3 regions of the Cobetia sp. 5-11-6-3 genome follow, and region 2 is predicted to be linked to each of the others. Evidence: predicted binding sites of a transcription regulator. Region 2 holds the regulator's gene; each other region holds the start of a gene.

Region 1 (4,460 bases), on a different contig from region 2:
CGAGGCAGCGCAGTGTCCGCCGGCAGCATATGCCATGGCACTGCGCTATCAGCAGCAATCGGCGGAAGTCGCGGCCCTGCAGCGTCAGAGCTATGCGCTGGCGACACGTCAGCTGGAGACACTGCTGGCATCTCGTGATGACGAGAAACCTGCCGCGATCATGACCGACCTTGATGAAACCGTGATCGACAACTCCGCGCTGCTGGTGCGTGATCTCAAGGCCTGTCATGACTTCACGGGCTGGGACACCTGGAAGGCGTGGGAGCGAGAGGGCAAGCCGACCCTTATTCCGGGTGCCAGGGAGTTCCTCGAACTTGCCGCATCGCGTGGCGTGGCGATCTACTACGTGTCGGATCGCTACGAGGAGAACAAGGACGCCACGGTCACCACGCTGAAAGCCCTGGGTCTGCCCGGTGTCGATGACGCCCATGTGCGCCTGCTGGGGCCGAGCAAGTCGGTGCGTCGCCAGGCGATCGCGGAGGATCACGACATCGTGATGCAGCTGGGCGACAGCCTGCATGATTTCGCGGATGACTTCTCCGACAAGACGCCCGAGCAGCAGAAGGCGCTCGTCGCGGAGCAGGCGCAGCATTTCGGCAAGGATTGGATCATGTTGCCGAATGCCTCCTACGGCAGCTGGAGCGAGGCCACGCTGACCGCCTGGGACAAGCCCTTCTCTGACCGCTAGCCCTTGCCGGCTTCCGGCTGAATGACAACGCCCCCGGACCTTGCGGTCTCGGGGGCGTTGTCATTTCCGAGGCGTTGTCATTTCCGAGGCGTTGTCGTGTGCCGAGTGACACTCGGCCTCGTCAGCTGCGGTCGCGGTCGGGGGAGTCGTCGCCTGGGGAGGCGGTTTCCTCCTTCGCTGGCGGCTCGGCGTCGGGCTCAGGTCCGGGTTCCGGGTCTGTCTCAGGCTCTGGCTCGCGTGGGTCACGCGTGTCTTCATCCAGCCAGGTACCGCAGAACTTGCAGTACTTGGCATTGCGATCATGGCCCTCACGGCCACAGCCGGGGCAGGCTTCATCGCTGGTCTGCTGCATGCGCAGGCCGTTGAGCACCTCGGCCGAGAACACGCCGGTGGGCACGGCGAGAATCGAATAGCCCAGTATCATCATCATCGCCGAGATGAACTGGCCCAAGGGCGTGATGGGGGCGATATCGCCGTAGCCCACCGTGGTCAGCGTCACCACCGCCCAGTAGAGCGCCTTGGGGATGGAGGTGAAGCCGGCTTCCGGAGGTTCGATCAGATAGATCAGGGCACCGAACACCGTGATGATGCTGAGTACGGTGATGAAGAACAGCAGGATCTTGCGACGACTGCGCGCGAGAGCCTCGACCAGCATGCGACCTTCGCCGACGAAGGCCATCAGGCGCAGCACGCGGAACAGCCGCAGCACACGCAGCACGCGCACCACCAGCAGTGCCTGTGCCCCCGGAATCAGCAGCGAGAGCCAGGTCGGGGCGATCGACAGCAGGTCGAGCACCCCGTAGAAGCCCTTCGCCCAGGTGCCGGGGTGTTTGAGGCAATAGAGGCGTACTGCGTATTCCAGCGTGAACAGCAGGGTGAAGGTCCATTCCAGGATACGGAACAGCTCCCCATGGCGGGCATTCAGCGATGGCACGCTATCGAGCATCACCACGGCGACGCTGGCGAGAATCATCGCGACCAGCGCGATATCGAAGGCCTTGGCCGCCTTGGTGTCGGACTCGAAGATCCAGTGGAACAGCCGGGCACGCAGCCTGCCGCTGGCCGGCTCGAAATCGCTGGAGCGAGGGGGGGCGGTGGCGGATTGTGACGTACTGCCGTATTCGTTGGCCGGCCCTTGGCGTTCAGGCATGCGGGCTTCCTTGACTGGCGTCGCAGCGCCGGGGCGGGCTGCGACGCGATGGTGGGGGCAGGGCAGGTGAGGGCGCGATGGCCAGGCGCTCAGCGAGCGATTTCACCGGGGTCTCTCAATGAGCTGTCTCACCGAGCATTCTAATGAGCTGTCTCACTGGCCTCGGCTGCGCAATGCCGCCAGCAGCGACAGGCTGTGCTGACCGAAGGCCGCTGTCATCCAGCTGTCTGGCGTGCCCTGCTCACGGGATTCGCTCAGCGCCTCCGTCAGCGCCACCGCATGGACATGACCGGGATGCTGACTGGCGGCCAGGCGCGAGGCCAGGGCCGAGAAGGCGGCCAGGGCGTGATCGTGCCAGCGCATGTCATCTTGCTGCTGGCGGTCGGCATGTGCATCCAGGGCATCGATGGCCGCGGCGAGCAGGGCATTCGTGTCGGTGGTATCCAGCGTCTTCTCGTGCCATTCGCCATCTCTGAGTGCGGCACCGCGGCGTGCCTTGCTGGCATCTGCCGGGCGCAGGGCCAGTCGGCTGGCCAGGGATTCCGCCAGCGTCCACAGCACCCCTTCGCGCTGCTCGGCGCTCAGGTCGTCACCGCCAGTGAGTTCCAGTTCGATCTCGCGGATGTGCGTTTCCCGACCTGCTGCCTTCACGTGGCCGAGATCCAGCGCCATCTCGACGCCGACACCCGCTGTCTGGCCATCCTGCGTCACCGTCAGCTCCAGCTGCCAGGCATGACGTTCGAAATCCGTGCTGAAGGTAGGGGCGAGGGCGCCGAGCAGGTGCTCACGCGGACCTTCCTCAAGCGCCTGCAGAGGGGGAAGGCCGCGCAGGCCATCGAGATCGAGGTCTGTCTGGCCGTCGGGCAGCGCCCATTCCCACTCGCCGCGCGAATGCAGGCCGCCATGGCTTTCGCCACTGGTCTTGAGGGTCTGGCGCAAGGGGCCCGGACTGTCGGCATCCTCTCCACTGCGGCGCAGGCGCAATGCCATCTTGGCGCGTTCCAGCGCATGCTCAGGCGTGTCGAAATAGGTATTGGCCAGCCAGCGACGACGGGGCGTGGTGCCAGCCAGTTCCGCGATATCCGCAAGACGTTCCAGAATCGCCGTGCGTCCGAGGCCGCTGTGGGTCAGCGCCAGCTTGAGTTCGATTTCCTGCGCCATGACGACGGCACTCCCTGTACGAGAAGATGAAGAATGAAGATGGCCGGGCATGGATGACGACAGCGATACGAGGACGCTGGCGGCCTGTCCGAGATCCCGGGACAGGCAGCCCCCGGCGGCTTCATGCTCGCGCCTGTCCCTTGCCAAGGCAAGCGCAGAGCGTGTCGCCAGCCTTCCCACGGCAGGTGATGCGTCAGCAGAATCACAGTGATATGACAGTATCGTGACATTTGTGTGACATGAATTGCCTGCCGCCAACTCCTTGGTTATATTATGAACAATGTAATCAGTCAGCGACCCCGCGTCCTGTCGCTACATGACAATCTCTCCTCTGGAATCCTTCGAGTTCCCCCCGACTGCCGCTGATGTTGCGTGAAGTACAACAGCATGGCGGTATCGTGTCGTTACGATGAAAGTTATGTGATCGTCACAAAGGCTTTGCTACACTCCGCGCGTCAATCCTTAACGCCGACGGCCACTATGGTAACGACCAACCCTTTCTCTTCGATGTTCGGGCGCTCGCCTTTCAAGGCGCTGCACACCCACATCATCAAGACAGACGACTGTGCCCAGCACTTGCTGACCTTCTTCGACGCCTGCGAACAGGGTGATTGGGATCAGGCGGCCAGCATTCGTCAGACCATCAGCAAGCTGGAGCGTGAAGCGGACGAACTGAAGACGCAGCTGCGTCTCAATCTGCCCAATTCGCTGTTCCTGCCGGTATCCCGTTCCGACCTTCTCGAGCTGATCCATGTCCAGGATTCCATCGCGAACGTCACCAAGGATATCGCCGGCATCATGCTGGGTCGCCACATGCAGATACCCACCGCGCTGGTGCCCGCCATGCGTGAGTATCTGAAGACTGCGGTCGAATCGGTCTGCCAGGCGCGCCGTGCGCTGGGCGAGCTGGAAGATCTTGTCGAGTCCGGCTTCGGGCGCAACATGAGCGAGCTGGTCGACAAGCTGATCAATGAGCTGCATGAGCTCGAGAAGCAGTCCGACGAACAGCAGATCGCGATCCGCCAGACCCTGTTCTCGCTGGAAGCCGCTCTGCCACCGGTCGACGTGATCTTCCTCTACAAGATTATCGACTGGGTCGGCGATGTCGCCGATCAAGCTGAAAAGGTCGGTACCCGACTGCAGATCCTGATGGCGCGCTAAGCGCTGTCAGGACGTCCTGCCATCTGCTCAAGAGTTCCCTAATGTCCATCATTGCTCAATACGGCGATGTGCTCGTCATCCTTGCCTGCGTATTCGGTTTCTTCATGGCGTGGGGTGTAGGCGCGAACGATGTCGCCAATGCCATGGGTACCTCGGTTGGTTCCAAGGCCATTACCATCAAGCAGGCGATCGTCATCGCCGTGATCTTCGAATTCCTCGGTGCCTGGCTGGCTGGTGGTGAAGTCACCGATACCATCCGCAAGGGCATCATCGACCCGTCACTGCTGATCCAGAATCCGC
Region 2 (4,460 bases):
CTCGATGGTCAGGGGCTGCGCGTGCGCCTGCTGCTGCAGGACACCGGCCCTGCCCGGCGTGATGAGGCGCGGATACTGGGTATCGCGCCACGACGCCATGTCTGGCGGCGCGAAGTGGCCTTGTGTCATGGCGATGAGCCCTGGGTGATCGCGCGCTCGCTGGCGGCGCTGGACCTGGCCCATGGCCACCGTCTTTCGACGCTCGGCGAAGGCTCGCTGGGCCATTGGCTGTTCCGCCAGCCCGACCTGACCCGCAGCGCCATCGATGTCAGCCGGGCGCCACTGAGGCTTGCCAGCACGCAGCCGCTGGCACGCACCGCCAGCCTGTGGATGCGCCGCTCGATGTTCTCGCACGGTCGCTTCCGGGTACTGGTCCAGGAAGGTTTCACCCCTCGGTTCCAGCACGCTCTGGAACTCTGATTCCCCACTGCCGTTCGATCAGGAGTCCTGATGTCAGCGTCATCCGCTTCCCGCCCGTCCAAACTGGCCGATTACCTCGCCCTGACTCGTCTGGACCGCCCCATCGGCACCTGGCTGCTGATGTGGCCGACCCTCTGGGCCCTGTGGCTGGCGGCCGATGGGCTACCGGACCGCGATACGCTGCTGATCTTCGTGGCTGGCGTCTATCTGATGCGTGCCGCCGGCTGCGTGATCAACGACTACGCGGATCGCCACTGGGACAAGCATGTCGAACGCACCCGGGATCGCCCGCTGACCTCAGGACGCATCACGGAGCGCGAGGCGCTGACCCTGTTCGGTGTGCTGGTCGCGGCCGCCTTCGTGCTGGTGTGCTTCACCAACCTGACCACGGTGCTGCTGTCGATCGTCGCCGTGCTGCTGGCGGCCAGCTATCCGTTCATGAAGCGCTTCCATCATCTGCCGCAGGTGGTGCTGGGTGCCGCCTTCGGCTGGGCGATTCCGATGGCCTTCGCGGCGACGCTTGAGGAGGTGCCGACCTATGGCTGGTGGCTGTTCGCGGCCAATCTGATGTGGACGGTGGCCTACGACACCGCCTATGCGATGGTCGATCGCAATGACGACCTCAAGGTCGGCATCAAGTCCACCGCCGTCCTGTTCGGCCGCGTCGACAAGTTGATGATCGGTCTGCTGCAGCTGGGCATGCTGGCGGTGTTGATCGGCATCGGCCTGCACCTGGCGCTGGGCGGCTTCTACTGGCTGGGGCTGACCGCGGCGGCCGTGACCTTCGTCTGGCAGCAGCGCCTGATTCGCGAGCGGGAGCGTGGCCCCTGCTTCCAGGCATTTCTCAACAACCACTGGTCCGGCCTGCTGATCTTCGCGGGCATCGCGCTGGCGACCTGGCCAGCTGCCTGATCCCTCTTTCCGGCCAACGGGCCCGAGTCCTCATCCGGTCTGCCAGCGACCTTCCTCGTGCGGCGAGGCGTGACATTCACGCCTTGATAGAGTTGAGGGACTCGCTGGCAAGCCGGGCGGCAAGCTGCCAAGCTGGCGATTGTCATCTCACTGTCATATAAGCAGGTTGTAATCGTCATCGACTTGTCATTCTGGCGCGTGCGCCGACTGCTGCATGGGATCTAGCGATGAGCTCCAAGACCGTACTGATTGTCGACGACGAATCCTCGATACGCGAGATGATCGCCGTCGCCCTGGAAATGGCGGATTACCGCGTGCTGGAGGCCGACAATGCCCAGGACGCCCACGCCATCGTCGTCGATGAAAAGCCCGATCTGCTGTTGCTGGACTGGATGATGCCCGGCACCAGCGGGCTGGAACTGGCGCGCCGCCTCAAGCGTGACGAGACCACGGCGGAGCTGCCGATCATCCTGCTCACCGCCAAGGGCGAGGAAGACAACAAGATCCAGGGGCTCGAGGCCGGGGCGGACGATTACATCACTAAGCCCTTCTCGCCACGCGAGCTGGTGGCACGCCTCAAGGCCGTGCTGCGCCGCACCACGCCCAAGGGCGTCGAGGAGTCGGTGGAAGTCGAGGGTCTGATGCTCGACCCCGCCAGCCACCGCGTGACCGCACACGGCAACTCCCTGGAGGTCGGCCCCACCGAATACCGCCTGCTGCAGTTCTTCATGACCCATCAGGAGCGCGCCTACACCCGCAGCCAGCTGCTGGATCAGGTCTGGGGCGGCAATGTCTATGTCGAGGAGCGCACCGTGGACGTGCACATTCGTCGTCTGCGCAAGGCGCTGGGCGAGGGGCATCAGCACTTGATCCAGACCGTCCGCGGTACCGGTTATCGCTTCAGCGCCCAGGCCTGAGACGCGGATGCGCTACTGGACGAACGAGCTATGGCGGCTGGGCTATCTGGCGGGCGGCTTCGGGCTGGTCGGCGGACTGCTCGGCCTGCTGGGCTGGGGCCTGGCGCTGGGGCTGGCGCTGTACCTGTTCGTCCATCTCAAGCACCTCAAGAGTCTCTACACCTGGCTGATCACCAACCCCCATGAAGAGCCGCCGCCCGGCGATGGCGTCTGGGGGGATCTGCTCGATCGTCTGTATCGCTACCAGAAGGGTCAGCGTCAGGCACAGGAGCGACTGCGCAGTATCCTCAACCGCATCCAGGAATCCTCGGAAGCGATGCGCGATGGCCTGGTGATGCTCGACAACCACGGCGACATGGAGTGGTGGAACAGCGCTGCCGAGCAGTTGATCGGCCTCAAGGCCAGTCACGACCGCGGCCAGCACGTCACCAACTATCTGCGTGACCCCGTGTTCATCGATTACTTCAATCGGCTGGCCTATCGTGAGCCGCTGACCCTGCAATCGCCGCTCTCCGACAACCTGACCCTGCAGATCTCCATCACCCTGTTCGGTGACAACGAGCGCCTGGTGATGGTGCGTGATGTCACCCGCCTCTACCGTCTCGAGGAAATGCGCCGCGACTTCGTGGCCAATGTCTCCCATGAGCTGCGCACGCCGCTGACGGTACTGGCCGGCTACCTCGAGACCTATTCCGACTATGCCGATGACCTGCCCCCGCGCTGGCAGCGTGGCCTGGGACAGATGCAGAGTCAGACCGACCGCATGCAGCACCTCGTCGAGGATCTGCTGACCCTGTCGCGCCTGGAGACCGACGAGCTGTCGGGCGAAGGACGTCGCATCGACATGGCACAGCTGCTGACACGTATCCGGGAAGATGCCGAAGGCCTCTCGAAGGAGCGGCATGTCATCACGGTGGAGGTCGAGCCCGGACTGGCCCTGATGGGTGAGGAGCAGGAGCTGAGAAGCGCGATCTCGAATCTGGTCTTCAATGCGGTGCGTTACACGCCGGAAGACTGCCACATCACGCTGCGCTGCCAGAGCACCAGCGAGGGCGTGATGGTCGAGGTGGAGGATGACGGTGACGGCATTGATCCCGTGCATCTACCGCGCCTGACGGAGCGCTTCTATCGCATCGACAAGGGACGCAGCACCGCCACTGGTGGCACCGGGCTGGGACTGGCCATCGTCAAGCATGTGCTGATCCGCCATCAGGGCCGCCTGGAGATCGACAGCCTGCCCGGCGAGGGCGCACGCTTCCGTTGTCATTTCCCGGCGGAACGCCGCTGCGCGACGACTGCCTGACGGTAGACACGAACGCCCCGCCGCGCCCTCTGCATGAGGTCACGGCGGGGCGTCGTGGTATCTGCGTTCGTCAACGCTCGCGATAAAGCCTGGCTCAGCGGCGCGGGGCAGGCAGCTGTCGGTAGTGGCTCTGCCACATCAGGACGGCACCCGCCACGGCCCCGGGAATGAACAGCAGGTTGGCCAAGGGCACCAGCGTCAGCACGAACACGGCACCACCGAAGGTCAGTGACGGCCACCAGCGCGCCTTGAGACGCTGCTTCATGTCACCGAAGCTGACCTGATGGTTGTCCATCGGATAGTCCAGATACTGGATCGCCATGCTCCAGGCCGAGAACAGCCCCCACAGCAGCGGTGAGAGCAGATTCAGGCCCGGAATGAAGCCGAGAATGAACAGCGCGATCATGCGGGGAATGAAGTAACCCAGCTTGGCCATCTCGCGCCCCAGCGAGTCGATCCCGATCTTCACCAGGCCACGCTCATCCTCGATCAGGGTGCCATCCAGACGATGCTCAACCTTCTCGGCCAGAATGCCGTAGAACGGCGCCGCGATCAGATTGGTCACCAGGCTGAAGGTGAAGAACACCGCCAGCAACAGACTCAGCACCAGCACCGGCCAGATCAACCAGCTCAGCCATTCCAGCCAGCTGGGCACCTTGAGCATCCAGTAATCGATCCAGCCCTCGAACTGGCTGAACAACAGCCACAGCGTGGCACTGTAGAGCACCAGGTTGATCGCCAGTGGTACGAACACGAAACGGCGTAGCCCGGGGGTATAGACCATGCGGGTCCCGCGGACCAGCGCCGATACGGCATCAATCATGCGACGTCCTCGTCATCTCGTGAAAGGCGGCTGCCCTCAGGCGGCCGGAGCCACACCCTAGCACTACCACCCGCCCCACGCAGCT
Region 3 (4,460 bases), on a different contig from region 2:
CCGAAGACAGTGAAGTGCCGGTCGTCGCGGGCGACATGGTGGTCTTCCGTTACAAGGAAACCAAGGCCGGCAAGTGGATCGACCGCAATTCCCTCGGCAAGGCCATCGACCCCAACTCGCTGTAAGGCGTCCACTTCCGGCGTGGCATGAGCGTATTGGCCAGCCACGACCGGGCAGGCTCGTCGCAAGGCGTCCTTGCACGGCAGCACCGCGGTGATGTGCCCGACCCTTCGCTGACACATCACCGCCCCGTGTCATTTTCCTGTCATATCAGCATGCTTTGATTCTGGCATGCTGCCATCCCCGCATCCCGCTTTAGCTGAGGCATCCACTCCCGAATCCGGCCAGGCGCTGGAGGCGTTGCTGCGTCTTCGCCAGTTGCGGATGCATTTCCAGCCCATCGTGGCGGCAGATGGCCGTGAGGTCTTCGCCTACGAGGCACTCGCGCGCGCTGCTGCGGGATGCAGCTTGCGCTCACCGATGGCGATGTTCGAGGCGGCTCGCCAGCATCGGCGTCTCGCCGAGCTGGACGGCCTCTGTCGTGAGCTGGCGCTTGAGCAATGGGCCGAGCAGGGCCTGAGTGAGCGCCTGTTCCTGAACGTGTCGCCGGAGGTGCTGCTGGACAGTGCGCATTCTCGGGGACTGACGCGTCATCTTCTGCATCGCCATGGGCTGCATCCGCATCAGGTCGTCATCGAGTTGACTGAGCAGACCCCGGGGCTTGACCCGGCACTGATGCGTGAGGCCGTCTGCCATTACCAGTCGATGGGCTTCGCCATCGCGCTGGATGACCTCGGTGAAGGGTACGCCAGCCTCAAGCTGTGGTCGGCGGTTCAGCCTGACTTCGTCAAGATCGACCGACACTTCATCAGCGGTATTCATCAGGATTCACTCAAGCGGCGTTTCGTGCGCTCGATCATCGACATCGCCCACGGCAGTGGCAGTCAGGTGATCGCGGAAGGCATCGAGCAGGAAGGCGAGATGGAATGCGTGTCTCAGCTGGGGGCCGAGTATCTGCAAGGCTGGCTGTTTGCGAGCGCCAAGGTGGACCCTGCTCGCCAGCGTGCCGGCCTCGAGCAGCGCCTGCGTCGTCTGAGTCGCCGCCGGCATGCCGCGCCTCTGGCACTCAGTGCCGGCAGCCTGCTGCGGCGGGTGGCGCCGGTACTGCAGGATACCTGTCTCGAGGAGGTGGCCGAGCGTCTGCATGCCGAGCCGGAATTGATGGCGCTGGCAGTGGTGGACGCGCAGCAGCGGCCGGTCGGCATGATCATCCGCCATCGACTGCTGGGATTGCTGAATCAGCGCTTCGGACCGGAGCTGCATGGACGACGGGCGATTCATGAGGTCATGCAGACCCATTCACTGCGTGTCGAGGAAGATGAGCCGCTCGAGCGTCTGTCGGCCAAGCTGCTCGGGCGCCGGGACATTCATCGTGACGAGGATTTCATCATCATGCGAGGGGGATGCTATCGCGGCCTTGGGCGTCCTCTGGATCTGCTGCGTATCCTCGCGGAACGTCAGCTGGCGGTTCGTGCTCAGTGTCCGTGAGCCTCTCCGGGGCGGCGGCCTTGAACATGACGTCATCCAATGGTCATGGCGGTGCCGTTCAATCGTCATCGTCCCCCCGCAAGCTGGCGTGAAGCCTTGACGCCACCTTCACGATGATGGATACCTCAGACAACAGAGGTCCAGGAGCCGACACCATGTCCAGAATTGCCGCTGCCTTCACACCTGCTGGCCTGCTGGTCAGCAACCTGAATGCGCTGATCGCCGAGTATCCGGCACTGGAGGCGCGCGTGATCAGTCATGCCGCCAGCCGCTTCTATCAGGTCCAGCTGGTACTGGAAGCGGGTGCCGATGAAGACGATGAGCGCAGTGAACTGTTGATGAAGCGTGGCAAGCCGATGCTGTTCCGCTCGCTGGAGGATGTCTACAGCGAGCTCAGGCGCGCCGGTCTGTCACGCGCCTGGCTGGTATCCCAGGTGGCCAACGACGAGATGATCGGCCGACCGCCTCAGTACCATCAACCGTTGAGCTCGCGCATCCCCTTGAGCTTCTGAGTCAGCGTCTCCTCTGGGGGATCCAACGGCCGATACGCTCACGGTGGCGGGCAAAGACCCGATAGCCCACATCCAGCAACGGACGCAGCCCCGGCAGCAATGACAGCCTCACCAGGCGCCGATAGCCGAGCACCGCATAGAGGGCTCGGCTGGCGTCCATGCCGACATACCACTCCCCGCGCGCATCCTGCACGTGCAGGCGCCCCATCATCGTCTCGAAGCTCAGCCCCAGAGCATCTGGGGAAAAGTCCTTTGCACGAATGTCGACCGTCCTGACCCGTTCCCGCCTCGGGTGTCTCGCCAGCCAGGCGACCTCCCGCTGGCACAGGGGGCACTTGCCATCGTGATAGAGCGTGACCGGTGCACTGGCCTGCCAGATGCGACTCATGAGGATTCCTTGTCGGTCGTGGAACTGGAGGGCGCGGGATGGTAACCCGCGCGATGGGCACCGCTGCCATAGTCAGCGGCGCTGTCGAGTCGGGCGAGAAAGGCCTCGGCCTGTTGCAGCAATGCCTCGCGCTTGTCGTCCTTCATGCGTCGCCAGCTGCCATAGACCAGCGACATGCGCGGGTTGCGTGACAGTGATTCGCGATGGCGTTCGATGAAGTGCCAATAGAGACTGTTGAAGGGGCAGGCATGCGTGCCGGTGACCTTCTTCGGCGAGTACTGGCATCTGTCGCAGTGATTGGACATGCGATCGATGTACTTGCCCGAGGCACAATAGGGTTTGGAGCCCATCAGGCCGCCATCGGCGTGCAGCACCATGCCCAGGGTATTGGGCAGCTCCACCCACTCGCAGGCATCGACGTAGACCGCCAGATACCAGTCGCACAGCGCCTCGGGCTTCACGCCGCACAGCAGGGCGAAATTGCCGGTGACCATCAGGCGGCGGATATGGTGGGCATAGGCATGATCACGCGTACTGAGGATGGCTTGATCCACACAGCGCATGCCGCTGTCGCCGCGCCAGAAGACCTCCGGTAGATCCCGTGTCGCACTCAGGCGATTCTCCTGCTTGTAGCCGGGCATGCGTGTCCAGTAGATCCCACGCACATACTCTCGCCAACCGAGAATCTGCCGGATGAAGCCCTCGGCGGAGTTGACCGGTACCTCGCCACGTCGCCAGGCATCATCGACGGCAGCGCAGACTTCTTGGGGACTCAGAAGCCCGATATTGAGCGCCGCGGAAAGTCGGGAGTGGAACAGGAAGGGGTCACTGTCATCGATGGCATCCTGATGGCGGCCGAAGTCTGCCAGGCAGTGCGCGAGGAAGTGAGCGAGATCGTCGAGCGCCTGGGCGCGGGTCACGGCCCAGTTGAAGTTGTCCAGATTGCCGAAATGACGCAGCTCACCCTCGGCTCCCTCGCCGAAGCGGGTGTCCACCAGCGTCAGCACTTCGCGCGTCAGCGTATCCTGGCGGTGGTCATGCTGCGGTGGTGGCGGTGACTGGAAGTCGGCGGGAATCGGTTCGCGATTGTCATGATCATGATTGAACTTGCCGCCGGCGGGCTCGCTGCCTTCCATCAACAGGTCCGTGTCACGACGCTGTTCACGGTAGAAGTATTCCATGCGCAATTGCTTGCGTCCGTCGGCCCAGGTCGCGAACTGTGCCGGTGTGGTGAAGAAGCGGTGATCTTCCAGCACCACCCAGGGGATCTCGCCTTCCTCACGGCGTGCGAGGAAGGCCTCCAGCAGTCGCCATTCCCCGGGGCGAGTCACCAGAATGCCGTCACACTGATGGAGCGCGGCCAGCCGATCGGCTTCCAGGATCAGCGATTGACGATTGTCCGGGTCATCCAGGCGGCTTTCATGCACCTGCCAGCCGCAGTCGCGCAGCTCCTGTGCGTGATGGCGCATCGCGGCCAGCATCATCGCGATCTTGTGCGGATGGTGTGGCACGTAGCGGCCTTCCTCCTCGACCTCGCAGAAGGCGATCAGACTCTCGGCAGGTGCCTGCTTGAGGCTCGCAAGCTCGTGACTGAGCTGGTCACCGAGAATCAGCACCAGCGGGCGTGCGAAGTCGTGACGGGTGGCAAGTTGCAGAGTGGAGGTTTCGGGCACGCTGACTCCTGCGGCGGAGCGCAAGCACGGCTTGCGTCAGGTTGTGATAATGATTGTCGTAAAGCTGTACAAATCGTGATGATAGTATAACTTCATCCCTCACGCACAGGGCGAGCTGGTAACATGGCTGCGCTGTCGGTGAGGGTGGCTGGTTGCCGCTTCACCTCTTTTCTTGCCCCTTGTCAGGAGTTCATCGCCCATGAGCACCCCGCGTTTCGGCGTCATGCTGGTCAATCTCGGCACCCCTGAAGCCCCGACACCCAAGGCGGTGCGTCGCTACCTCGCGGAGTTTCTCGGTGATGTACGCGTGATCGACCTGCCGCGTCTGCTCTGGCTGCC

Evidence for each region. Region 2 encodes PhoB, which activates phosphate uptake and scavenging genes when phosphate is short. Its sites were predicted from a motif close to TGTCATANNNNTGTCANA; they were not measured.
Region 1: HXS66_RS04905 (CYTH domain-containing protein) is a predicted target of PhoB. The motif match lies at 3,211-3,228, and genes of this name have one in related genera.
Region 3: HXS66_RS04595 (DUF6482 family protein) is a predicted target of PhoB. The motif match lies at 1,579-1,596, and genes of this name have one in related genera.

The regions. Positions count from the first base shown of each region.
Region 1 is NZ_BLWJ01000002.1:212,770-217,229, forward strand. Features, by position in the region: gene HXS66_RS04895 (5'-nucleotidase, lipoprotein e(P4) family) at 1-688, shown strand, start outside; gene HXS66_RS04900 (ion transporter) at 810-1,838, opposite strand; gene HXS66_RS04905 (CYTH domain-containing protein) at 1,992-2,999, opposite strand; gene HXS66_RS04910 (TIGR00153 family protein) at 3,480-4,160, shown strand; gene HXS66_RS04915 (inorganic phosphate transporter) at 4,202-4,460, shown strand, end outside.
Region 2 is NZ_BLWJ01000005.1:90,841-95,300, forward strand. Features, by position in the region: gene HXS66_RS10125 (chorismate lyase) at 1-420, shown strand, start outside; gene ubiA (4-hydroxybenzoate octaprenyltransferase) at 451-1,332, shown strand; gene phoB (phosphate regulon transcriptional regulator PhoB) at 1,560-2,249, shown strand; gene phoR (phosphate regulon sensor histidine kinase PhoR) at 2,257-3,552, shown strand; gene cysZ (sulfate transporter CysZ) at 3,647-4,375, opposite strand.
Region 3 is NZ_BLWJ01000002.1:144,833-149,292, forward strand. Features, by position in the region: gene HXS66_RS04585 (hypothetical protein) at 1-125, shown strand, start outside; gene HXS66_RS04590 (EAL domain-containing protein) at 292-1,548, shown strand; gene HXS66_RS04595 (DUF6482 family protein) at 1,704-2,060, shown strand; gene HXS66_RS04600 (thiol-disulfide oxidoreductase DCC family protein) at 2,062-2,448, opposite strand; gene HXS66_RS04605 (cryptochrome/photolyase family protein) at 2,445-4,121, opposite strand; gene hemH (ferrochelatase) at 4,321-4,460, shown strand, end outside.